2 regions of the Bradyrhizobium sp. UFLA01-814 genome follow, and region 2 is predicted to be linked to the other one. Evidence: predicted binding sites of a transcription regulator. Region 2 holds the regulator's gene; the other holds the start of a gene.
What was found. The regulator LexA, encoded in region 2, represses DNA repair genes until DNA is damaged. The targets are predictions, from matches to a motif close to TGTTCNNNNTGTGTTCNG.
Positions count from the first base shown of each region.

Region 1: a site for LexA is predicted at 2,826-2,843, ahead of recA (recombinase RecA). Genes of this name have one in related genera too.

Region 1 is NZ_JAQOSR010000076.1:31,203-35,532, forward strand. Features, by position in the region: gene PMN64_RS22860 (acyl-CoA thioesterase) at 50-487, shown strand; gene PMN64_RS22865 (hypothetical protein) at 543-1,553, opposite strand; gene recA (recombinase RecA) at 1,634-2,722, opposite strand; gene PMN64_RS22875 (hypothetical protein) at 3,591-3,794, shown strand; gene PMN64_RS22880 (hypothetical protein) at 3,862-4,092, opposite strand; gene PMN64_RS22885 (hypothetical protein) at 4,190-4,330, opposite strand, start outside.
Region 2 is NZ_JAQOSR010000089.1:17,174-35,731, forward strand. Features, by position in the region: gene PMN64_RS25040 (LpxI family protein) at 1-512, shown strand, start outside; gene lpxB (lipid-A-disaccharide synthase) at 512-1,690, shown strand; gene PMN64_RS25050 (SRPBCC family protein) at 1,805-2,464, shown strand; gene PMN64_RS25055 (ArsR/SmtB family transcription factor) at 2,557-2,925, shown strand; gene gltA (citrate synthase) at 2,960-4,261, opposite strand; gene gltX (glutamate--tRNA ligase) at 4,422-5,843, opposite strand; gene PMN64_RS25070 (glutamine--tRNA ligase/YqeY domain fusion protein) at 6,022-7,701, shown strand; gene PMN64_RS25075 (YybH family protein) at 7,747-8,133, shown strand; gene glnA (type I glutamate--ammonia ligase) at 8,130-9,560, opposite strand; gene PMN64_RS25085 (hypothetical protein) at 9,675-9,857, opposite strand; gene PMN64_RS25090 (SPW repeat protein) at 10,107-10,469, shown strand; gene PMN64_RS25095 (MFS transporter) at 10,804-12,132, opposite strand; gene PMN64_RS25100 (ComEC/Rec2 family competence protein) at 12,567-14,852, shown strand; gene PMN64_RS25105 (hypothetical protein) at 14,849-15,076, opposite strand; gene PMN64_RS25110 (hypothetical protein) at 15,222-15,650, opposite strand; gene lexA (transcriptional repressor LexA) at 15,908-16,612, opposite strand; gene glp (gephyrin-like molybdotransferase Glp) at 16,857-18,071, opposite strand; gene PMN64_RS25125 (HAD family hydrolase) at 18,098-18,558, opposite strand, start outside.

The DNA.
Region 1 (4,330 bases), on a different contig from region 2:
CGGGCCGCGGGACGAACGATAGCGAGGGCCGCCCGCGGCAGGAGGAAACATGCGCGAGGAATTCTGGTTTCATTTCCCGTTCCGCGTCCGCTATTCCGAGGTCGACGCACAGGCCGTGGTGTTCAACGCCCATTACCTGACCTACTTCGACACCGCGATCACCGAATATTTTCGCGCGCTCGGCTATGACTATCTCGGCGAAGTGGCGCGGACCGGGATCGACTTTCACACCGTGAAGTCGGTCGTCGAATACAAGGCGCCGATCCGGTTCGACGAGGACATCGAGGTCTGCGTGCGGGTCGCGCGGATCGGCCGCTCCTCGATCAACCTTGCGCTCGCGATCTTCGCCAAGGGCTCCGATGACCTTCGCGCTACCGGCGAGATCATCTGGGTCGCGACCGACCAGAAGACGCATCAGTCGGTCGCCGTGACCGAGGACTTGCGGGCGCTGATTGCGAGCCGCGAAAAGGCACTTGCGCGGGGGTAAGCGGACAATCCGAATTGCGCGGATTGAGTCGCAACGGTCCAATCCACGATCGGTGCTAGTGCTTGAGTAGCGCGGGGGCCCAGCGCCAGAGATTGTCGTTGGTGAGATGCGTGCCACCCCACCAGCGATCGATCGGATTGTGGCGGCTGAAGTCCTCCTTATGGGCGAGCACAGCTGCGCCGAATTCAGTGAGCGACAGCCGGCTTCGCTGGTAGGCCTTCATGCGGGCGCGCAAATTCTCGGGCGCGATAACGCGCAGCTCGTCGTCAAGCCCGGCGATCGCGGGCTGCGGGCCGTGCGCGAGCCCTTGAAGCAGCCTCCCGATCTCCATGTCATTGAAGACACCGCGTTGACGAAAGCCGCGAAGGTAGAACAGCCCGTTCGTCCCCATGAAGCCCGCCGCAATCAGTTCGAGCAGTCGCAGTTCGGTCGCGCCAAGTCCCGATGTGCTCCACGGAAGCTCCTGGAGCAGATCAAGCAGCGCCGGCCTCAGCAAGGGAAAGCCGCGGAGGTCTCGATGCAGCGCATCGAAGCAGGCTTCGGGAGTTGTTGTGCGATAGGCCTGCCAGCAGATGCTCGCAGTCTCGAGGTCGGCAGGCCGTATGTTGATCAGCGGCACTTCCTTCCATCCGCGCCATGTCTCGTGCATCATCGACAAATCGAACGCGACCAGGCGCAATTTCAGCTTGGCCGCCATCGCCGGGTAGGCCCGGAAATGATCGAGCAACCAAATCAGCTGCAATTGATCCATTGGGTTCGGATCGAACCAAAGCTCGATAATCTCGTAAGGTTCGCAGAATTCGATCAGTGCGAGATGCCGGCGCGCACGGGCATCCTGAGGCCACTGGCTCTGTGAGCTCCAGTGCGACCAATGTCCGACTGAATCCTGGTCCGACCGTAATCCGAAGTAAGCCTCAAGCTCTCCTGGCGGCGGCAGCGGTCCACCAACAAACCGAAAGCCGGATGTAATAGCGATCTCGGTGAGCCCCGAACGCGCGAGGCTAAGGCCGGACGGGCTGGTCAGGATCAGGCGTTTCATCCGCTCAACTCTCTCGACGCCAGGCACAAAGCGAAACGGGCGCCGAAGACGTCGGCAACTCAACGTCCTCAGCGCCCGCTTCCAGCGAAATGATTGAGCCTTGCGGCTTACTCTTCCGTCGGCTCCTCGCCTTCGGCGTCGCGCTCGGGCGTGCCGGCGAGGATCTGCTCGGAGATCAGGCCGGAGTTCTGCCGGATCGCGGCTTCGATCTTGGCGGTGATGTCGGGATTCGACTTCAGGAATGCCTTGGAATTCTCGCGGCCCTGACCGAGCCGCTGGCTGTCATAGGAGAACCAGGCGCCCGACTTCTCGACGATGCCGGCCTTGACGCCGAGGTCGAGGATCTCGCCCATCTTGGAGACGCCCTCGCCGTACATGATGTCGAACTCGACCTGCTTGAAGGGCGGCGCCAGCTTGTTCTTCACCACCTTGACGCGGGTGGTGTTGCCGACCACCTCGTCGCGCTCCTTGATCGCGCCGATGCGGCGGATGTCGAGGCGGACCGAGGCGTAGAATTTCAGCGCGTTGCCGCCGGTGGTGGTCTCCGGCGAGCCGTACATCACGCCGATCTTCATGCGGATCTGGTTGATGAAGATCACCATGGTGTGGGACTTGTTGATCGAGGCGGTGAGCTTGCGCAGCGCCTGGCTCATCAGGCGCGCCTGCAGGCCCGGCAGCGCATCGCCCATCTCGCCCTCGAGCTCGGCCTTCGGCACCAGCGCCGCAACCGAATCGACCACCAGCACGTCGACCGCGCCGGAGCGCACCAGCGTGTCGCAGATCTCCAGCGCCTGCTCGCCGGTGTCCGGCTGCGAGATCAAGAGCTCGTCGATGTTGACGCCGAGCTTGCGCGCATAGACCGGGTCGAGCGCGTGTTCAGCGTCGATGAAGGCGCAAATGCCGCCCTTCTTCTGGCCTTCCGCCACGGTGTGCAGCGCCAGCGTGGTCTTGCCCGAGGATTCCGGCCCGTAGATTTCGACGACGCGTCCCTTCGGCAGACCGCCGACGCCGAGCGCGATATCGAGCCCGAGCGACCCCGACGACACCGTCTCGACATCCATCGAACGGTCGTTCTTGCCGAGCTTCATCACCGAGCCCTTGCCGAACTGGCGCTCGATCTGGGAGAGCGCGGCTGAGAGGGCCTTGGACTTGTCCATGGAGGATCCTTCGACGATACGCAGTGTAGTGGCGGACATTTGGGATGTGCTCCTTATGGCGGGGATTCGCTAGCGGGACAAACGGGCGATGAGGTCGGGTGGAATGCGTTGTTGATTGGAACCTCGTACCACGTTTGTTCTATGTTCGCAATATGTTCTTTCAGGCCAGAAGGTGCCGGCCCGTTTCCATCCACAATGGCCTGCTTTGATTTTTGGAGTGGCCTGGTTTGGGTTTAACCCCGCCGCAACCAAGGGTTAGCCGATGTTCTCGGTAGGACTACTGAGGAGGCTCTCAGATGTTCTGGCCCCATAACTTCCTGCGGGTCGCGATCTGTTCTCGCGGAATATTTACTGGAACAATCGGCCCGGCAGTGCCCTTATTTGGGGGCCCCCAGCCAGACAGGTAGCCCCCCGACTGCTGGAGGAAAACCCGCCTCCGGGACGGGTTGGCGGCCCCCTGTTGGGGCCGTTTAAAATTCCGTAGTTCTCCGGCCAAGAACAAAGTTCCGGGCCGTACTGCATCTCGCGCCCGAAGTTCCCCTGATAATCAACAGGTTAACCTGACAGGCTCGACCGCGTCAGATAACGGTTGGCACAATCTGCATACTACCTTCGTACCCCTCCTGAGCCCTGGAAAAACTCCGTAGCGTTCGACGGGAAGACTCGGGTTCCGCCAGTGTTCGTAACATTGGCCTGCTCAACCAACGCGGATCGCGCGGCGCTGGACAGGCAACACGGCTGGCGACGGTTCCCTGGCGACGCTGCTGGCGGACGAATCCTTTCCGGAATCCACAACGACGGCTCGAACGGGCGCGGCCTTTCACACGACCTTTTTACGGGTGCTCATTATTACTACAACTAATGGTTTAAATATCGACGACCGCCTTCATTCGCGGAACCGTTACAGATGATCCACAGGGGCATCGAGTTCAGCGTCACCCAGCTGATGGCCGGCGTCTGGAAATGGCGCTTCCAGATCGGCGATCGCGTCTTCACGGGCAAGACCGAAGCAAAGCTCGATCTTCTGGCGATCCGCCGCGTGCAACTGCGGATCGATCGCGAGCTGAACAATCTGGAACGGGAACGGACCCGCGGTAGCAACGGGGACTGAGGCACGGTCTACCGTGCACGCCCCGGTGCCCTGACCGGCTGGCCCTCGCGCTTCGCTCGAAAACGCTTCAATCCGCGCTTGCCAGCCGCCGCATCGTGAACTCGATGTCGCCGCCGGGGAGCTCGCGCCAGCTCTCGACGGCGCTCATATAGGCCGCCTTCGGGTAGCGCTTGAGAAAGTCACGCGCCCTCACGCGGGCCTGATCGCGTGGCAGGCTGAAGGTCTCGCGCAGATAGCCGTCGTCCGGCTTTCGCCGCTCGGCCATCCGGCTGGCGAGATCGCGCGGACGAGACACCATGCCGCAACTCCGGACCAACTGACGACACCCCAATATAGGGGCGGCGGCAGGAGAATCCGAGTCTGCAGGAGACGGATGAAGTCGCCCCGAACGGGCGTTACTGGCTGCGCGGCGCGGCGCTTCCGGGCTGCGCCGAGCTTCCGGTCTTGGTCTTCGGCTTGGCGGGATGGGCGGCCGCCTTCGGCGGATCGCTGCGCACGACGCCCCAGGGATCGGACGATCCCTTGGCATCGGGAAT
Region 2 (18,558 bases):
TGCTGTCGAGCGTTGGCCGCATCCTCGAGCAGCAGGGCTTCCGCATGGTCGGGATCAAGGACGTCGCGCCCGATCTGTTGATGCCGGAGGGCGCCGTGACGCGCGCGGCGCCCGATAGCACGGCGCTCGCCGATATCGCGCGCGGACGCGGTGTGCTGGACGCGCTCGGCCCGTTCGACATCGGTCAGGCGGCCGTGGTGATCGAAGGTCATGTGGTTGCGGTCGAGGATATCGAGGGCACCGATGGGCTGCTCGCGCGCGTCGCGCGGCTGCGCACCGAAGGCCGTATTCGTGCCAAGGCCGGCCGCGGCGTGCTGGTGAAGGCGCCGAAGAGCAGGCAGGATCTGCGCTTCGATCTGCCGACCATCGGCCCGCGAACGGTCGAAGGCGCGGCAGCCGCCGGCATTGCCGGCATCGCCGTGATCGCCGGCAATACGCTGGCCGCCGAGCCGCAGGCCCTGGTCGAGGCCGCCGACGCCAGGGGGCTGTTTGTCATCGGACTGGCGGGCTGATGCAGGTGCGCAGCCCCAGCACCGCTCGCAAGATCTTCCTCATCGCCACCGAGGAATCCGGCGACCGCCTCGGCGCGGCGCTGATGCAGGTGCTGCGCCAGCGCCTCGGCGATGCCGTGCAGTTTTCCGGCGTCGGCGGCCGGGCGATGGCTGCTCAGGGCATCGCTCCGCTGTTTCCGATCGAGGAACTCTCGATCATCGGCTTTGCCGCCGTTGTGAAACAATTGCCGAAAATCCTGCGATTGATCCGGCGCACAGCCGATGCCGTGCTCGCCGACGCGCCTGACATGCTCGTCATCATCGACAGCCCCGATTTCACCCACCGCGTCGCCCGTCGCGTCCGCGCCCGCAACCCGAACATTCCGATCGTCGATTACGTGTCACCGTCGGTCTGGGCCTGGCGGCCGGGCAGGGCGCGTGCGATGCGGGGCTATGTCGACCACGTGCTCGCGCTGCTGCCGTTCGAGCCGGAGGAATATCGCAAGCTGCAGGGACCGCCGTGCAGCTATGTCGGCCACCCCCTGACCGAGCAGCTCGCCACGCTGCGCCCGAACGAGGACGAGCAGAAGCGGCGCGATGCGCAGCCGCCGGTGTTGCTGGTGTTGCCCGGAAGCCGGCGCAGCGAGATCAGGCATCATCTGGCGCTGTTCGGCACGGCGCTCGGCCTGCTCAGTAAGCAGACGCCGTTCGAGCTCGTGCTCCCCACCATGCCGCATCTCGAGGCGATGGTGCGCGAAGGCGTCGCGTCGTGGCCGGTGGTGCCGCGGCTCGCGATCGGTGAGACCGACAAGCGCGCCGCGTTCCGCGTCGCCCGCGCTGCGCTCGCGAAGTCGGGCACGGTGACGCTGGAGCTCGCGCTGTCAGGGATTCCCATGGTGACGGCCTATCGCGTCGGCGCCGCCGAGGCGTTCATCCTGCGCCGCGCGATCCGGGTGTCCTCGGTGATCCTCGCCAATCTCGTGATCGGCAGCGATATCATTCCCGAGTTCCTGCAGGAGGACTGCACACCGGACAAGCTCGCGGCGGCGCTGGGCGACGTGCTTGCGGATTCGCCCGATCGTCTGCGGCAGCTCGTGGGGTTCGCGACGATGGACGGGAAGATGTCGACCGGCGACCAGCCGCCGAGCGTCCGCGCCGCCGACATCGTGCTGGCGGAGATGCGCCGCCGTTCGGCCTAGCCAATCGATCGTGTCCTCGTTCAGTGGCGACATACCGCCGCAACGATCCCGCTTGCGCTGAATATTTAGACCGTACTAATATTAGCAATATCTAATATTAGTACGGAGCCAGCCATGAAGATCGACCCGGTCGCCTATGTCGGAGCCGTCATTCGCGACGTCGCTTTCCGGGAACGCGACGGCAAGCCGGCGCGGGCGGTGATCGCGAGCCGCAGCTACGACACCGACATCGCCGATCTCTGGGATGTGCTGACCAACCCCGAACGCATTCCGCGCTGGTTCCTGCCGATCTCGGGCGACCTGAGGCTTGGCGGCCGCTATCAGTTCCAGGGCCACGCGGGCGGCGAGGTCACGACGTGTGAGCCGCCGCGCCGGCTTGCCGTCACGTGGGAGTCCATGGGTACGGTCAGCTGGGTTACCGTCACGCTGGCTGAGAATGGCCCGGATGCCACGCGCCTGGAATTGGAACATCTCTCGGTGATCGAGGGCGACTTCTGGGACCGCTACGGGGCCGGTGCGGTCGGCGTCGGCTGGGATCTCGCGCTGCTCGGGCTCGCGCTCTATCTGGCCATGCCGCCCGGCGAGAAATTCGACCGCACCGCCGCGTCGGCGTGGCCAGCCACCGACGACGGCAAGGAATTCATCCGCCGCGCCAGCGAGGACTGGTGCCGGGCCTCGATCGCGGCGGGCACCGAGGAGGCAGCGGCGCGCAGATCAGCCGCAAATACCACGGCGGCCTATTGCGGCGAGCCGGAGCCGGGGAGCGGAGGCTAGAGCATGATCCGGAAAAGTGTGAAGCGGTTTTCCCTCGCGACAAACGCGAAGCGTTTGCGCGGAGATCATGCTCAAACAAAGAGCAAAGCGGGATGACGATGCAATCTCATCGCGCTTTAGCGACCTTGCACGCCTTCGACATCCTCGGCGATCCCGTCCGCCGGCGCATCCTGGAACTATTGGCGACCGGCGAGCACAGTTCGGGCGACGTCGTTGCGGTCGTGCAGCGCGAGTTCGGCATCACCCAGTCGGCGGTCTCGCAGCAATTGCGGATCTTGCGCGACGCCGGTTTCGCGTCGGTGCGCGCCGAGGGCACCCGCCGCATCTACGCGGTCGAGCCGGCGCGGCTGCGCGAGGTCGACGACTGGCTCGACCGGTTCCGGGCGTTCTGGCTGCCGCGCCTTGACGCGATCGCGACCGAAGTCGCGCGGGGCAAACGAAAACGGCGCCATCAGGAATGATGGCGCCGTCCCGGATTCTCTTCAGCGATGCAGCTTACTTGCGCTTGTCGATCTGCACATAGTCGCGGCGCGCGACGCCGGTATAGAGCTGGCGCGGACGGCCGATCTTCTGCTGCGGATCCTCGATCATCTCGCTCCACTGGCTGATCCAGCCGACGGTGCGGGCGACCGCGAACAACACGGTGAACATCGAGACCGGGAAGCCCATCGCCTTCAGCGTGATGCCCGAATAGAAGTCGACGTTCGGGTAGAGCTTGCGATCGATGAAGTAGGGATCGCTGAGCGCGATCTTCTCCAGCTCCATCGCGACCTTGAGCATCGGATCGTCGCCGTGGCCGGTCTCCTTCAGCACCGCGTGACACATCTTCTGCATGATCTTGGCGCGCGGATCGTAGTTCTTGTAGACGCGGTGGCCGAAGCCCATCAGGCGAACTTCGCTGTTCTTGTCCTTCACCTTGGCGATGAAGTCCGGAATGTTTTCGACCTTGCCGATGCCGTAGAGCATGTTGAGCGCGGCCTCGTTGGCGCCGCCATGCGCCGGGCCCCACAGGCAGGCGATGCCGGCCGCGATGCAGGCAAACGGGTTGGCGCCCGAGGAGCCGGCAATGCGCACCGTCGAGGTCGAGGCGTTCTGCTCGTGGTCGGCGTGCAGGATGAAGATCTTGTCGAGCGCGTCGGCGAGCACCGGATTGATCTTGTAGTCCTCGCAGGGCACCGCGAAGCACATGTTGAGGAAGTTCTCGGCAAACGAGAGCGAGTTCTTCGGATACACGAAGGGCTGGCCGACCGTGTACTTGTAGGCCATCGCCGCCAGCGTCGGCACCTTCGCGATCATTCGCATCGAGGCGATCATGCGCTGACGCGGATCGTTGATGTCGGTAGAGTCGTGATAGAACGCGGCCAACGCGCCGACGGCGGCGACCATGATCGCCATCGGATGAGCGTCGCGGCGGAAGCCCTGGAAGAACCGCGCCATCTGCTCATGCACCATCGTGTGATGGATCACGCGATGGTCGAAGTCCTTCTTCTGCGCCGGAGTCGGAAGATCCCCGTACAGCAGCAGGTAGCAGGTCTCGAGGAAGTCGCCGTGCTCGGCGAGCTGCTCGATCGGATAGCCGCGGTATTCGAGCACGCCGGCGTCGCCGTCGATGTACGTGATCTTCGACTGGCAACTGCCGGTCGAGGTGAAGCCGGGGTCGTAGGTGAACACCCCGGCCTGGCCGTAGAGCTTGGCGATGTCGATGACATCAGGCCCAACCGTGCCGCTCAGGATCGGGAAATCGTAGTTCTTGTTGCCGATGGTGAGTGTGGCTGTCTTGCTGGATTTTGCGTCCATCGTGATATCCCCGATGAATTCGTTGCGAAAACCGACCTTGCCCAGTCGCTAAATTGCGGCCCATGGCGGGGCGGAACGGCTTGTGGAGAAAGCGTCCGGGATTGGGTAGCTCATTGCCATGTGCGCTGCAAGATGGACCCTGGAGGGGGTCCATGCAGGATCACGCCGCCTGATCGGCGAGGCGGGCAAGGCACTCCTGGCGTCCCAGCACGGCCAGCACGTCGAATATGCCCGGCGACGTTGTACGTCCCGTCAGCGCCACCCGCAGCGGCTGGGCGACGGCGCCGAGTTTCAGGTTGTTCTGCTCGGCGAAATTCCGCATCGCGGTCTCGGTGGTTTCCTCCGTCCAGTCGTTGACGGCTTCCAGCGCGGTGCGCAGGCGGCCGATCAACGCGCGCGTTTCCGGCGTCAGCAGCGCCGCCGCTTTCGGATCGAGCGAGAGCGGACGATCGGCGAAGATGAAGTAGGCGCCCGCGATCAGCTCGATCAGCGTCTTGGCGCGCTCCTTCAGGCTCGGCATCGCCCGCAGCAATTGCGCACGGGTGGTGTCGTTGAGCTTGGCCTTCAGCGCGGCGCCCTCGGGAACATAATCCAGCACGCTCTCGAACTGGGTCACGAGGGATTGATCGTCGCTCTGCCGGATATAGTGACCGTTGAGGTTCTCCAGCTTGGCGAAATCGAACCGCGCCGCAGACCGGCCGATGCCCGAGAGGTCGAACGCGTCGATCATCTCCTGGGTCGAGAAGATCTCCTGGTCTCCATGGCTCCAGCCGAGCCGGACGAGGTAGTTGCGCAAGGCGGCCGGCAGGTAGCCGAGCGCGCGGTAGGCATCGACGCCGAGCGCGCCATGGCGCTTCGACAGTTTCGAGCCGTCGGGACCGTGGATCAGCGGAATGTGGGACATGCTCGGCAGTTCCCACTCCAGCGCGTCGTAGATCTGCTTCTGACGCGCGGCGTTGATCAGGTGGTCGTCGCCACGGATGATGTGAGTGACGCCCATATCGTGGTCGTCGACCACGACCGCGAGCATGTAGGTCGGGGTGCCGTCGCCGCGGAGCAGGACGAGGTCGTCGAGGTTCTCGTTCTGCCAGACCACCCGGCCCTGCACCTGGTCCTCGATCACGGTTTCGCCGGTCTGCGGCGCCTTGAGGCGGATGGTCGGCTTGATGCCAGCGGGCGCGGTGGCCGGATCGCGGTCACGCCACATGCCGTCATAGAGGCGGGTGCGGCCCTCGGCGCGCGCCTTCTCGCGCATCGCGGTGAGCTCTTCCGGCGAGGCATAGCAGTAATAGGCGCGCCCGGCGGCGAGCAGGCTTTCGGCGACCTCGCGATGGCGGGCGGCGCGGCTGAACTGGTAGATGACCTCGCCGTCCCAATCGAGCTCGAGCCACTTCAGGCCGTCCAGGATGGCGTCGATCGCCTCCTTGGTCGAGCGTTCACGGTCGGTGTCCTCGATCCGGAGCAGCATCTTGCCGCCGAGCTTCCTGGCATAGAGCCAGTTGAACAGCGCGGTACGGGCACCTCCGATGTGGAGGAAGCCGGTCGGTGAGGGGGCGAAGCGGGTAACGACGGGTTTGGTCATGATCGAGCGAGACGTATGCGGGAACGGCCGTGGTGTATAACAGGAACCGGACATAACTAAAGCCCCGGTTGACCTTTTGCCCGCCAAACCAGACTTGAAACCAGGGCTTGAGACCAGACTTGGCCGGACGGCGCGAATTTGGCAGAAGGTTGAGCCGACTCCTCCAGGGAACCCTTTGATGACGACTGACACGACGGCAGAGGCAGGGCGCGACTTCATCCGCGACATCGTCCAGGCCGATCTCTCCTCCCACAAGCACAACCGGATCGTGACCCGTTTCCCGCCGGAGCCGAATGGCTACCTGCATATCGGCCACGCCAAGTCGATCGCCCTGAATTTCGGCATCGCGCAGGAGTTCGGCGGCCAGTGCAATTTGCGCTTCGACGACACCAATCCGACCAAGGAGGAGCAGGAATACATCGACTCCATCCAGGCCGACGTCCATTGGCTCGGCTACGACTGGGGAGCCAACCTGTTCTTTGCGTCGGACTATTTCGAGCGCCTGTACGATTGGGCCGAGGGCCTGATCAAGGCCGGCTATGCCTATGTCGACGATCAGTCGCAGGAGGAGATCCGCACTTCCCGCGGCACGCTGACCGAGCCCGGCAAGAACTCGCCGTTCCGCGACCGCCCGGTCGAGGAGAACCTCGACCTGTTCCGCCGCATGAAGGCCGGAGAGTTCTCGAATGGCGCCCGCGTGCTGCGCGCCAAGATCGACATGGCCGCCGGCAACATCAACCTGCGCGACCCCGTGCTGTACCGTATCCTGCACGCCCACCATCCGCGCACCGGCGACAAGTGGTCGATCTATCCGAGCTACGACTACGCGCACGGCCAGTCGGACGCGATCGAGGGCATCACCCATTCGATCTGTACGCTGGAGTTCGAGGATCACCGCCCGCTCTATGAGTGGCTGCTCGACAAGCTGCCGGTGCCCTCGAAGCCGCGCCAGTACGAAATGGCACGGCTGAACCTGACCTACACGCTGCTGTCCAAGCGCGTGCTGACCCAGCTCGTCCGCGACGGCCACGTCTCGGGCTGGGACGATCCGCGCATGCCAACCATTGCCGGCTTGAAGCGGCGCGGCGTGCCGCCGGCGGCGGTGCGCGAATTCATCAAGCGCATCGGCGTCGCCAAGGCCAACAGCGTGGTCGATGTCGGCATGCTCGAATTCTGCATCCGCGAGGAGCTGAACCGCACGGCGCTGCGCCGGATGGCGGTGCTGCGGCCGCTCAAGGTGGTGATCGAGAACTATCCGGAAGGGCAGGTCGAGGAGATCGAGGCGATCAACCATCCCGACAATCCGGAAGCCGGCACCCGCAAGATCGCGTTCGGCCGCGAGCTCTATATCGAGCGCGACGACTTCATGGAGAATCCGCCGAAGAAGTTCTACCGCCTCTCGCCCGGCAATGAGGTGCGGCTGCGCTATGCCTACTTCATCAAGTGCACCGGCGTGGTGAAGAACGACGCCGGCGAGATCGTCGAACTCCGCGCGACCTACGATCCCTTAACCAAGGGCGGCAACGCGCCCGACGGCCGCAAGGTCAAGGCGACGATGCACTGGTTGCCGGCGGCGCAGTCGAAGCCGGCGGAGATCCGCATCTACAACCAGCTGTTCGCCAATCCGAGCCCGAACGCGGCCGATTTCGCGGCCGACCTCAATCCGCAGTCGCTCGAAGTGCTGAAGGATGCGCGCGTCGAGCCGGCGATCGCCGAGAGCAATTCGCCCGACCCGATGCAGTTCGAGCGGCAGGGCTATTTCGTGCGCGATGCGGATTCGACGCCGGACCGGCTGGTGTTCAACCGCACCATCGGCCTGCGCGACACCTTCGCCAAGGAAGTCGGCGGCAAGGGCTAGCCGAGAGGAAGTGCGTCCCGCGCGGACAAGCAGACGGGGGGATCGATGCCTGATGAATCCGACGAGATCGCCTCCGCCATTATCGCCAGATGGTCGGCGGGTTTCAGCAGGCTCGATGCGGATGCGTTATGCGCGCTCTATTCGAGGAGCGCGTTCTTCTTCGGCTCGAACCCGACGCTGTATCGCGGCCGCGACGGCGTCAAAGCCTATTTTGACGGTCTGCCGCGCTGGCGCGCGCCGCGGGTTCAGTTCAGCGATGTCAGGGCAGAACGGGTCAATGCCGAGCTCGTCAACATGGCGGGCATCGCGTCATTCTTCCTCGACGGCGATGCGCCCTCGCTCGCAGTCAAGATCACCTGGGTGATCGCGCGCGAGGACGACGACTGGAGGATCGTCTGCCACCACGTCTCGTCGCAGACGCCGCTGATCTAGATGTCGTAGTACAAATGGAACTCGTAGGGATGAGGTCGCAATCTGATGGGATCGACCTCCTTCTTCCGCTTGTAGTCGAGCCATGTTTCGATCACGTCGGCGGTGAAGACATCGTTGCGCAGCAGGAATGCGTGATCGCGTTCGAGCGCGTCCAGCGCCTGATCCAGCGACCCCGGCGTCGACTTCACCTCCTTCGCCTCGGCGGGCGGCAGGTCGTAGAGGTTCTTGTCGATCGGGCTGCCCGGGTCGATCTTGTTGCGAATTCCGTCGAGGCCGGCCATCAGCATCGCGGCGAAAGCCAGATAGGGATTGCAGGAGGGATCCGGCGAACGAAATTCGACACGCTTGGCCTTCGGGTTCGGCGAATACATCGGAATGCGGCAGCAGGCTGAACGGTTGCGCTGGGAATAGACCAGGTTGATCGGAGCCTCATAGCCCGGCACCAGACGCCGATAGGAGTTCGTGGTCGGGGCGCAAAGCCCGCACAATGCCCAGGCATGGGTCAACAGGCCGCCGATATAGTGGCGGGCGAGCTGGCTCAGTTCGGCATAGTCGCCCCTGTCGTAGAACAGATTGGTCTCGCCCTTCCACAACGACTGATGAACGTGCATTCCGGAAGCGTTGTCCTCGAACAGCGGTTTCGGCATGAACGTTGCGGTCATGCCGTTCTGGCGGGCGGTGTTCTTCACCACGTATTTGTAGATCATCAGATTGTCCGCCATGCGCGTGAGCGTGGTGAAGCGCATGTCGATTTCGTTCTGCCCACCGGTCGCGACTTCATGGTGATGGGCTTCGATCTGGATGCCCAGCTGTTCCATGGTCAACACCATTTCGGTACGGAGCGCCTGCATGCTGTCCGTCGGGGGCACTGGAAAGTATCCCTCTTTCGGGCGTGGCTTGTGTCCCAGGTTGGGCGCTTCGTTTGTGCCCGTGTTCCAGCTGCCTTCACCGGAATCGATGTCGTGGAAAGCGTAGTTGATGCCCTGTCCGTAGCGCACGCTGTCGAACACGAAGAACTCGGCCTCTGGACCGAAGTAGCTGGTATCGGCGTGGCCCGTGGCCTTCAGGTGGGTTTCAGCTTTTTGGGCGATGTAGCGGGCATCGCGGCTATAGGATTGACCGGTCACGGGGTCGCGGATGTTGCAGATCAATACCAGGGTGGATGAAGGGGAATACGGGTCGAGGAAAGCCGTGGTCGGGTCCGGGACGACCAGCATGTCGCTTTCCTGGATTTCCTGAAAGCCGCGGATCGATGAGCCGTCGAATCCAATCCCTTCGCTGAGGGCGTCTGCGCTCGCCGCGCTCGGCGGGACGGAAAAATGTTGCCATACCCCCGGCAGGTCGGTGAAGCGCAGATCGATCATCTGCACTTTCTCGTCCTTGATTGCCTTCACGAGATCTTCGGCTGTTGCGCATGTCGGAAACATGGCTTCACTCCTGTTATTGGAGAGCCGCGTCGTTGAGATTGTGCTGCCGTTCAGCCCCTGCGAGGCGGCTTGAGGAAGATCCTGCTCCACGTTCTGCGCTGCGAGCTGGCAGCCTCAGCTTTGGTGCGGACCGCGCATCAGCTTCATGGCGTCTTCGATATGGCGCCAGGTTCTGGCCAGCTCGGCCTCGCCTTTTGCTTCAAGCTCGATGGCGTTTTGGGCAGCTTCCGCAATGGCCTTGGCGCCATGTGCCTCGAGCAACTGCCGCGCATAGTTGTGGATTTCGATTTCTCGCATGGCGTCATACTCCTCTCGTCCTGAGCGCAACCGCAAATACCGGTCGGGCCGCGAACCGCAGACGTTGACACCTGGTCAAGCGCCCACAGTGTGCATCTTGCTGCGGCGCGATTGCAAGAGCGCTTTCCGGGCGCCCGGACCGCAGCATGGTCGTCGGCTCGCGGATCAGCAGCGGCAACACATCGCAGGTCGGACAGATGCTTTTTTGTCCGCGCCGCACCATGTCTTCGGAAGAAGGAGGTGAGGATCATGCGCATTCAACACTGGCAGGATGCTGCCAGCCTGTTGGTAGGCGCCTGGCTGGTCGCATCGCCGTTTGCACTGGGCTTTTCCGGGGCAGCTCTCTGGATCTCCATCGCGCTCGGATTGGGCGTCGTGCTGTTCGCCCTGGAGGCATTCATCATTCCGTCCTATCTGGAGGAATGGGGCGAGATGCTGATGGGGTTGGCTCTGGTGGTGGCACCCTGGACGTTCAACTACCAGCAGGGATCGGTCACGACGAGCAGCGTGCTCGCCGGCGTCGTGGTGATCGTGCTTGCTTGCTGGGAGCTGACGATGGATCGTGATTTCGCCACCTGGTGGCACGATCGCTGGCATCACCGAGCGGGCTGAGAGGCAGCTGATTGAGACGTTGGCCTGACCGCCAACCCAAGGCGGCCGGAGAGGTTGGAACTGCGCAGCGCCGGATCCCCTCCGTGCCGCATCGGCGTAACGCGGATGCAGGTTCGACGAAGACATCATGCCCGAGTGGAGAGTACGGGACGAACCAGAAGCGTCGTCCCGCACGCGCTGGAAGGCGGCCACGGCTGCTGCTGCAGGGTGAGAGCGTTTTCGAGCGAAGTGGATGCCGGTTCGCGTAAAGAAAACGCGTCAAAACAAGATTCTGGAGCCCCGTTCCGATCCCATCGGAACGGGGCTCCAGTCGCCCGTCAGCAAGGTGACTCCGTCACGATGCGGCTTTCGCCTCGATCTGCTCCCAGATTCTGGTCTTGCGTGTCTCGGGCATGATGAAAACCGCGATCACGAAGCACACCGCGGGAACGACAATCGGGTAGATCAGCGCGTAGCCGATGCTGCCGGTGGCCGCGAAGGCGGCTGATGTGATGAACGGCACCAATCCGCCGCCCCAACCATTGCCGATATGATACGGCACCGAGACCGAGGTGTACCTGATCCTGGCCGGGAAAAACTCCGCCAGAAACGCGCCGACCGGCCCGTACACCATCCCGACGTAGCAGACGAGGATGAAGATGATGAAGACGGCGACCGGATAGTTGATGTGTCCCGGCTGCGTGACCGTGCCGAGCCACAGATACAGCGGATAGTAGGTGATCGCGGCAAGCAGCATGCCTCCGAGGATCACGGATTTGCGGCCGATCTGATCCGACAGCCAACCGAAGAAGATCAGGCTCGGCGTTGCGATCAACAGTGCGGTTCCCACGATGTAGGCCGAGGTAACCGCATCGACCTTGGAGACCTGCTGCAGGAAGTACAGTGCCCAGAATTGACCACTGTACCAGACCACGCCCTGTCCAATCAGGACGACGATCGCGATCAAGATGTACTTGATGTTGGAGCTGAGGAAAGCTTCCCGCCAGGGATTCCTGGTCATCTGTCCGCGTGCCTTGATCTCCTGGAAAATCGGCGTCTCCTGGAGCTGGAGGCGGATGTAGATGGCGATGGCCACCAGCAGGAACGAAACCAGGAACGGTACGCGCCACGCCCATTCGTCAAAGGCCTGATTGCCGGCCCAGGTTCGGGTCAGAACGATCACGGCCAGCGACACCACGATTCCGAGCGTTGGCGAGGTTTGTAGCCAGCCCGTGTAGTAGCCGCGGTGGTCATCCGGAACATGCTCGGCGACGTAGGTGATGGCGCCGCCATATTCGCCGCCCAGGCAGAGACCCTGGATCATCCGCAAGCCGAACAGAACGAATGCGGCCGTCAGGCCGATCGATTCATAGGTTGGGATGAGTCCGATCGCGCCCGTTCCCAGGCCCATTCCGCTCAAGGTAACAAGGAATGTATATTTGCGGCCGACCCGATCGCCCATCCATCCGAACAGGAAGGCCCCCAGCGGGCGGATCAGGAATCCCGCAGTGAACAGCGCGATCGTGCTCAGCAGGGCTGCGACGGGGTGGGATTGTTCAAAGAACTTGACCGACAGAACCGCGGCCAGGCTGCCAAAAATATAAAAGTCGTACCATTCAATGATGTTTCCCACTGACGCAGCCACAATCACGCGACGAAAATCGCTCGGTACTTGAATTGCCATGTGCTGCTCCTCTCAAATGCAAACGCTACGCCTCGCGTTTTTTCAGCGATCTGTCCGCTCGCGGAGTGCGCGTGGTGCACGGCGTTACAGGCGAGATTTTGCGAGTTCGTCCGCAACGCCTGATCTCAGGGGAGTTGTGGCCACCTGAGAGGAGCTCCAGCGGCCTTCAAGTGCCGCGAGCCGTCACTGCCTCATCCCTGTCTCTTTGGGAGTGGAGGCATCAGGACAGTCTAATCCCAACGGGATCGGTATCTTATGAGACTTTCGGCTCGATCGATTTGACGCAGGCGGCAGCTGTGGCCCGGCGCGAGGTCGGCGAGGCGCAGGACGATCCAGCTACCCGGGCGTTGCCGGGGCGGTATTCTGCATCCGTTCCGCTAGTCGGGTGACGGGGCCATCCGCTAGCCTGTCGCCCGGCAGGGATCGCAAGCGGAATGGCGGAGCAGGGCACGACGCCGGGCGGCAAACGCGGCTACGCGGGGACGTGGCCGCCGCGCGCGGCCGCGCCGGTCGGCGGCTATCTCCCGGCGCGCGTCGGCATCTGGAAGCCTTTCGTCGAGACATTGCGGCAATGGGCGCGCGCTGAAGCGGGGGCGGGCCGGTTGTTGCCCTGGGTGCCGGTGGCGTTCGGCACCGGTATCGCCTTCTATTTTGCGGCCGAGCACGAGCCGGTGCTGTCGGTCGCGGCCACCGTCGCAATCCTGCTCTGCCTGCTGGCGCTGCTGCTGCGGCGGCGCAGCGTATTTCCCGTCATCGCGATGCTGGCCGCGGTGGCCGCGGGCTTTGCGACGGCGACCTGGAAGACGGCGCGCGTTGCTCACACGGTGCTGGCGCGGCCGATGTTTTCGGTGGCGCTGACCGGCTTCGTCGAGACGCGCGACATCCGCGAGAAGACCGATCGTTTCGTGCTGCGCGTGGTTTCGATGGAGAGCCCGCGCGACATGACGAAGCTCGATCGTGTCCGGCTCTCGGTGAAGAAGGGCACCGCGCCCGATGTCGGCAGCTTCGTTGAGTTGAAGGCGCGGCTGTTGCCGCCGCTCGGGCCGCAGCGCCCGGGCTCCTATGATTTCGGACGTGACCTGTATTTCCAGGGCATCGGCGCCTCCGGCTTCGTGATGGGCGCGGTCAAGACCAGGGAGCCGCCTGCGACCGGCGGCTTTGCGCTGCGCTACGCCGCCTTCATGCAAGGCCTGCGCGACGCCATCGACGTGCGTATCCGCACCACGCTCGACGGCGACCAGCGCGCGATCGCAACCGCGCTGCTCACCGGCCGGCGCGACGCGATCTCGACGCCGGTCAATGATGCGATGTTCATCTCGGGGCTCGGCCATGTGCTGTCGATCTCCGGCTACCATATGGCCGTGGTCGCCGGCGTCGTGTTCTTCGCGGTGCGCGCGCTGCTCGCGCTGTTTCCGGCGCTGACGGCGGGGCATCCGATCAAGAAATGGGCCGCGGCGGCCGCGCTGCTCGCCGCGGCCTTCTATCTGTTGCTGTCGGGCGCGGAGGTCGCGACGCAACGGTCGTTCTTCATGACTGCCGTGGTGCTGCTCGCCGTGATCGTCGACCGCCGCGCGATCACCTTCCGCACGCTGGCGGTGGCGGCACTGATCGTGCTCGCGATCGCGCCGGAAGCGCTGGTGCATCCGAGTTTTCAGATGTCGTTCGCCGCGACGCTCGGGCTGGTGGCGCTGGTGCAGATCGGGCTGCCGAACCTATTCGCGTCGCCCGACCATTCGGCGACCGCGCGGGTTGCGCTGTGGGGCGGGCGTGAGCTCTCGATGCTGATGCTGGCCTCGCTGGTGGCAGGGCTTGCGACGACGCCCTACGCCGCGTTCCATTTCCATCGCGTGACGCCCTACGGGCTGCTCGCGAACCTCGCGGCGATGCCTATTGTGTCGGCGGTCGTGATGCCGGCCGGCCTGCTGGGGCTCCTCGCCATGCCGTTCGGCTTCGACGGCGTGTTCTGGGCGATCATGGGACTCGGCATCGACTGGATGATCCTGGTGACGCAATGGGTCGCCGCACTCCCGGGCGCGGTCGGCCGCATGGCGGCGTTCGGGATCGGGCCGCTGATCGCAGCGAGTGCCGGCATCATCCTGCTCGGGCTGCTGCGCACGCCGCTGCGCTGGTCGGGTGCGGTGCTGCTGGTGATGGCGTCGGTCTGGGCGCTCAGGGTGCCGCAGCCGGACGTGCTGGTCTCCGGTGACGGCCGCAACGTCGCGGTGCGCGGCGGTGACGGGCGGCTGCATTTGATGCACAGCGCCAAGGATGCGTTCCTGGTCAAGGAGTGGTTGGCGGCGGACGCCGACGCGCGGACCGCCACCGATGCGTCGCTCGGCGAGGGCGTCTCCTGCGATGCCGGCGGCTGCGTGGCCCAGGGACCTGGCGGCGCCTTCGTCGCGCTCGCGACCCGGCCGGAGGCGCTGGCGGACGACTGCGAGCGCGCAGGCCTGATCGTGACCGCGCGGCCGGCGCCGCAGGGCTGCGCGGCCTCGGTGATCGATGCCGAGCGGCTGCGCCGCCACGGCGCGCTGGTGCTACGGCGGATCAGGGACGGTTACGCCGTCGATGCGGTGAAGCCCGGCGGGATCGACCGGCCGTGGTCGCCGGCGGTTCCGGGCGACGGCGAGAGCGAGACGACGCTGCGCGCGCCGGCCGCCGCGCCGCGGCCCGCCGTGGACGCGACGCCGGCCGAGACCGATCTGCAGGGCGATGATTAGCGGTGGTCCGGTGAGGGGCCGCTCGGCAGCTCGAACAGGCCGAGATGGTATTCGTCGGAATCGGGGCCGGCGTCGGGCTTCTTGACGAGGGTAAAGGAAGCCTCGGGAAATTGCTCCCAGACTTTCAGGTCGTCGGCCGTCACCGTCAGCCAACCGAACCGGAACATGTAGCGGCCCGGTTCCGTGACGCGTCCAGCCTTTTGCCATGTGACCTTATCGACCACCGCACACGTCCTCCGTGCCCGATGATGCGCCAAGGCGCCGGCCGACGCAAACCTCCTCCTGCGCCCCGGAAGCGGAAGTCCGGGGTCGCCCGAAATTGCTTAGGTCATCCGCCGCCGAACAGCTCATTCCGCGGCGACGATGCGCTCAACCCAAAAACAGCGTTGCGAATGCGGAGGGCCGCCGCTCGACGACCTTCGGCTTGTGCTCGACCGGCGGATGCAGCGCCGGCAATTGTAGCACGCTGACGCGCTGTCCCTCGACCAGCTGGGTCACCAGGACATGGCTGCCGTCGGGGAATTCGACCGCGTCATGATGCCGATCGGGCACGTCGGGCTCGACTTCGTTGAATACGCCGACGCGATAGTTCAGCGTCTTGGTCCAGATCCAGCGGCTGTCGTAGCGAACGTTCTCGGCGAAAGCGAGCTCGGTGCCCGGCAGCATGCAGACCGCGACAGTGGGATCGTTCTCCGAAGCAAAGCCGCGGGTCGACGTGCCGCGGAACGTCGTCGTGATCAGCGTCTCTCCGACAATGGCGGGGCGCGATGCCACGGCGTGCAGACTATAGTCACACATCGGATGGCTCCTCATTTCGAGGTAGCGACCCGTGCCTCTCCTTGAGGCATTAGGGCCTCTACCAGAGTGGACGATAGCGAACGAGCTTCTGCTCGTTTCTGGGCGATTGTACGACTGGTCCGAGACCGCCTCCGATCACAAACACGCGACGCTGCGCGAGAGGTATCGGAGCGCATCGGGCAGGCCGTACGCTACACTATCATGCAAGGAACGATCCGACGTGTTGCTCGTTCCCGGCCGCCGCAAGTATTTGCAATTCAGTATTTGCGATAAAGCCCGATCAGCTTGCCTTGGATGCGGACCCGGTTCGGCGGCAGGATGCGCACTTCATAGGCGGTGTTGGCCGGCTCGAGCGCGATCGATGCGCCGCGGCGGCGGAAGCGCTTCAGGGTGGCTTCCTCCTCGTCGATCAGCGCCACCACGATGTCGCCGGTATTGGCGACGTCGTTGCGCTGGATCAGCGCCATGTCGCCGTCGAGGATGCCGGCATCGACCATCGAGTCGCCGCGCACTTCGAGCGCATAGTGCTCGCCGGCGCCGAGCATGTCGGGCGGCACGCTGATGGTGTGGCTGCGGGTCTGCAGCGCCTCGATCGGCGTACCGGCGGCGATCCGGCCCATCACGGGGACCGCGACCGGACGGTTGCCGTCGTCCTCGGCGATCGGCGGCGTGCTGGCGCGCCGGCCGAGGGTGCCTTCGATGACGCTGGGCGTGAAGCCGCGGCGGCCGTTGCCCCCGCCGGCCGAGAGTTCGGGCAGCTTGATGACCTCGATGGCGCGGGCGCGGTTCGGCAGGCGGCGGATGAAGCCGCGCTCCTCCAGCGCAGTGATCAGGCGGTGGATACCGGACTTCGAGCGCAGGTCGAGCGCATCCTTCATCTCGTCGAAGGAGGGCGGTACGCCGGCCTCTTTCAGACGTTCATTGATGAAACGCAGAAGTTCGTACTGTTTGCGCGTGAGCATCTCGAGTATTCCCCCGGTTGATAGCGTCGTTCGATTCCGAGACTCTTCTGGTGGGGCCTGCAGGCGGGGCCTGACCTCAGGAGCATGTGCTCAATGCACCTGCTTCCACCCGGCTTCCCGATTGTAGACACCAGTACTCGAAACAAATCATGAACGGACACTATATGTTCGATATGTGTTCCGCAACCACTTAATTTCCGGTGAACGGATCAGGCAACGCACAATCGGCGGGGCGCGAAAAACCTTATTCGGGCAGTGTCAGGATCTCGCATTCGCTGCCTTTGACGGCCGCAGCCGCGAACGGCGGACGCACGAGAAGTGCCCGTGCCGCAGCGAGATTCCCGAGCAGCGACGAGTCCTGCTGCGTCACCGGCGTTGCGATCAGCGTGCCGTCCTCGCGCGCTTCGAGCCGTGCACGCAGATAGTCCTCGCGCTGGTCGTTGGCGGCGAGGTCGCGGCCGAGCAGGGCGCTCGTGCGGCGATGATGAATCACTTTCCGGCCGCTGAGCGCCCGAATCAACGGCACCAAGAACAGGAAGGCGCAGACATAGGACGACACCGGATTGCCGGGCAGGCCGATCACCCGCATCGCGCCGAGCCGGCCGTGCATCATCGGCTTGCCGGGCCGCATCGCAATCCGCCAGAACGTCATGTCGACGCCCTCGGCTTCCAGCGACCGCTTGACGAGATCGTGGTCGCCGACCGAGGCGCCGCCTGTCGTGATGAGGACATCGGCGCCGGCCTCGCGCGCCCGGCGGATGCCGGCCGTGGTCGCCTCCACCGTGTCGGCGGCAACGCCGAGGTCGATGGTCTCGGCGCCCTCGGCGCGCGCCAGCGCCCGCAGCGCGTAGCCGTTGGAATAGACGATCTGGCCGGGGCCGGGCTGCGAGCCCGGCATTACCAGCTCGTCGCCGGTCGCCAGCACCGCGACCTTCGGGCGGCGGCGCACCGCAAGTTCCGGATAGTTCATGGCGGCCGCCAGCGACAGCGCGCGGTCGGACAGGCGGCTGCCGCCGCTGAGCAGCACCTCGCCCGCACGGAAGTCGACCCCGGCCGGGCGGATGTGCCGTCCGACGCTGGCGGCCTCCGTGATCGTGATGTGGTCGCCGCCGTCGACGGCGGTGTCTTCCTGGATGATCACCGCGTCGGCGCCATTGGGGATCACGCCGCCGGTGAAGATCCGCACCGCCTCGCCGGCGCCGACCGTCCGCTCGAACGGCCGGCCGGCGGCCACTTCGCCGATCACCTTGAGCCGGGCCTTTAGGTCAGCCGCATCGGCGGCGCGCACCGCATAGCCGTCCATCGCCGACATCGGCTGCGGCGGCTGGGTACGCAGCGCGGCGAGGTCGTGCGCCAGGGTGCGGTGGTAGGCGGCATCGAGCGCGACCATCTCCTCCGGCAGCGGTTCGGCGCCGGCGAGGACGGCGGACAGGGCATCGGCAACCGGCATCAGGGCCACGCTCAGAGCTCCTCAATTCCTAATGTTCAAATACCAAGTGCGGTCAAAGCCCTTGCCACGTCATCCGTCGATGTCACGTGGATAGCATGAAGGCCGCGCGCCCGCGCACCTTCGATATTGGCGGCCAGGTCGTCGAAAAACAGGATCCGCGACGCCGGCACGCCGATGGCTTTTACCACATGATCGTAGGCCTCGGCGTCGGGTTTGCGGAAGCCGATGCTCGAGGACAGGATCACGTTGCGGAAATGGCTGAGCAGCTCGGAATGGGTGACCGAGAAATGCGCGACATGGGCCGGATTGGTGTTGGAGAAGGCGTAGAGCGGCATCCGCTCGGCGGCCGCCGCGAGCAGCGGGGCGATGCCCGGCATCTCGCCGGTGAAGATCGCATTCCAGCCTTCGAGGAACTGGGCGTCCGTGATGTCGATGCCGAGCGTCCGGCGCAGGCTTTCGAAGAACGCCGCGTCGTCGATCCGGCCGATCTCGTGAT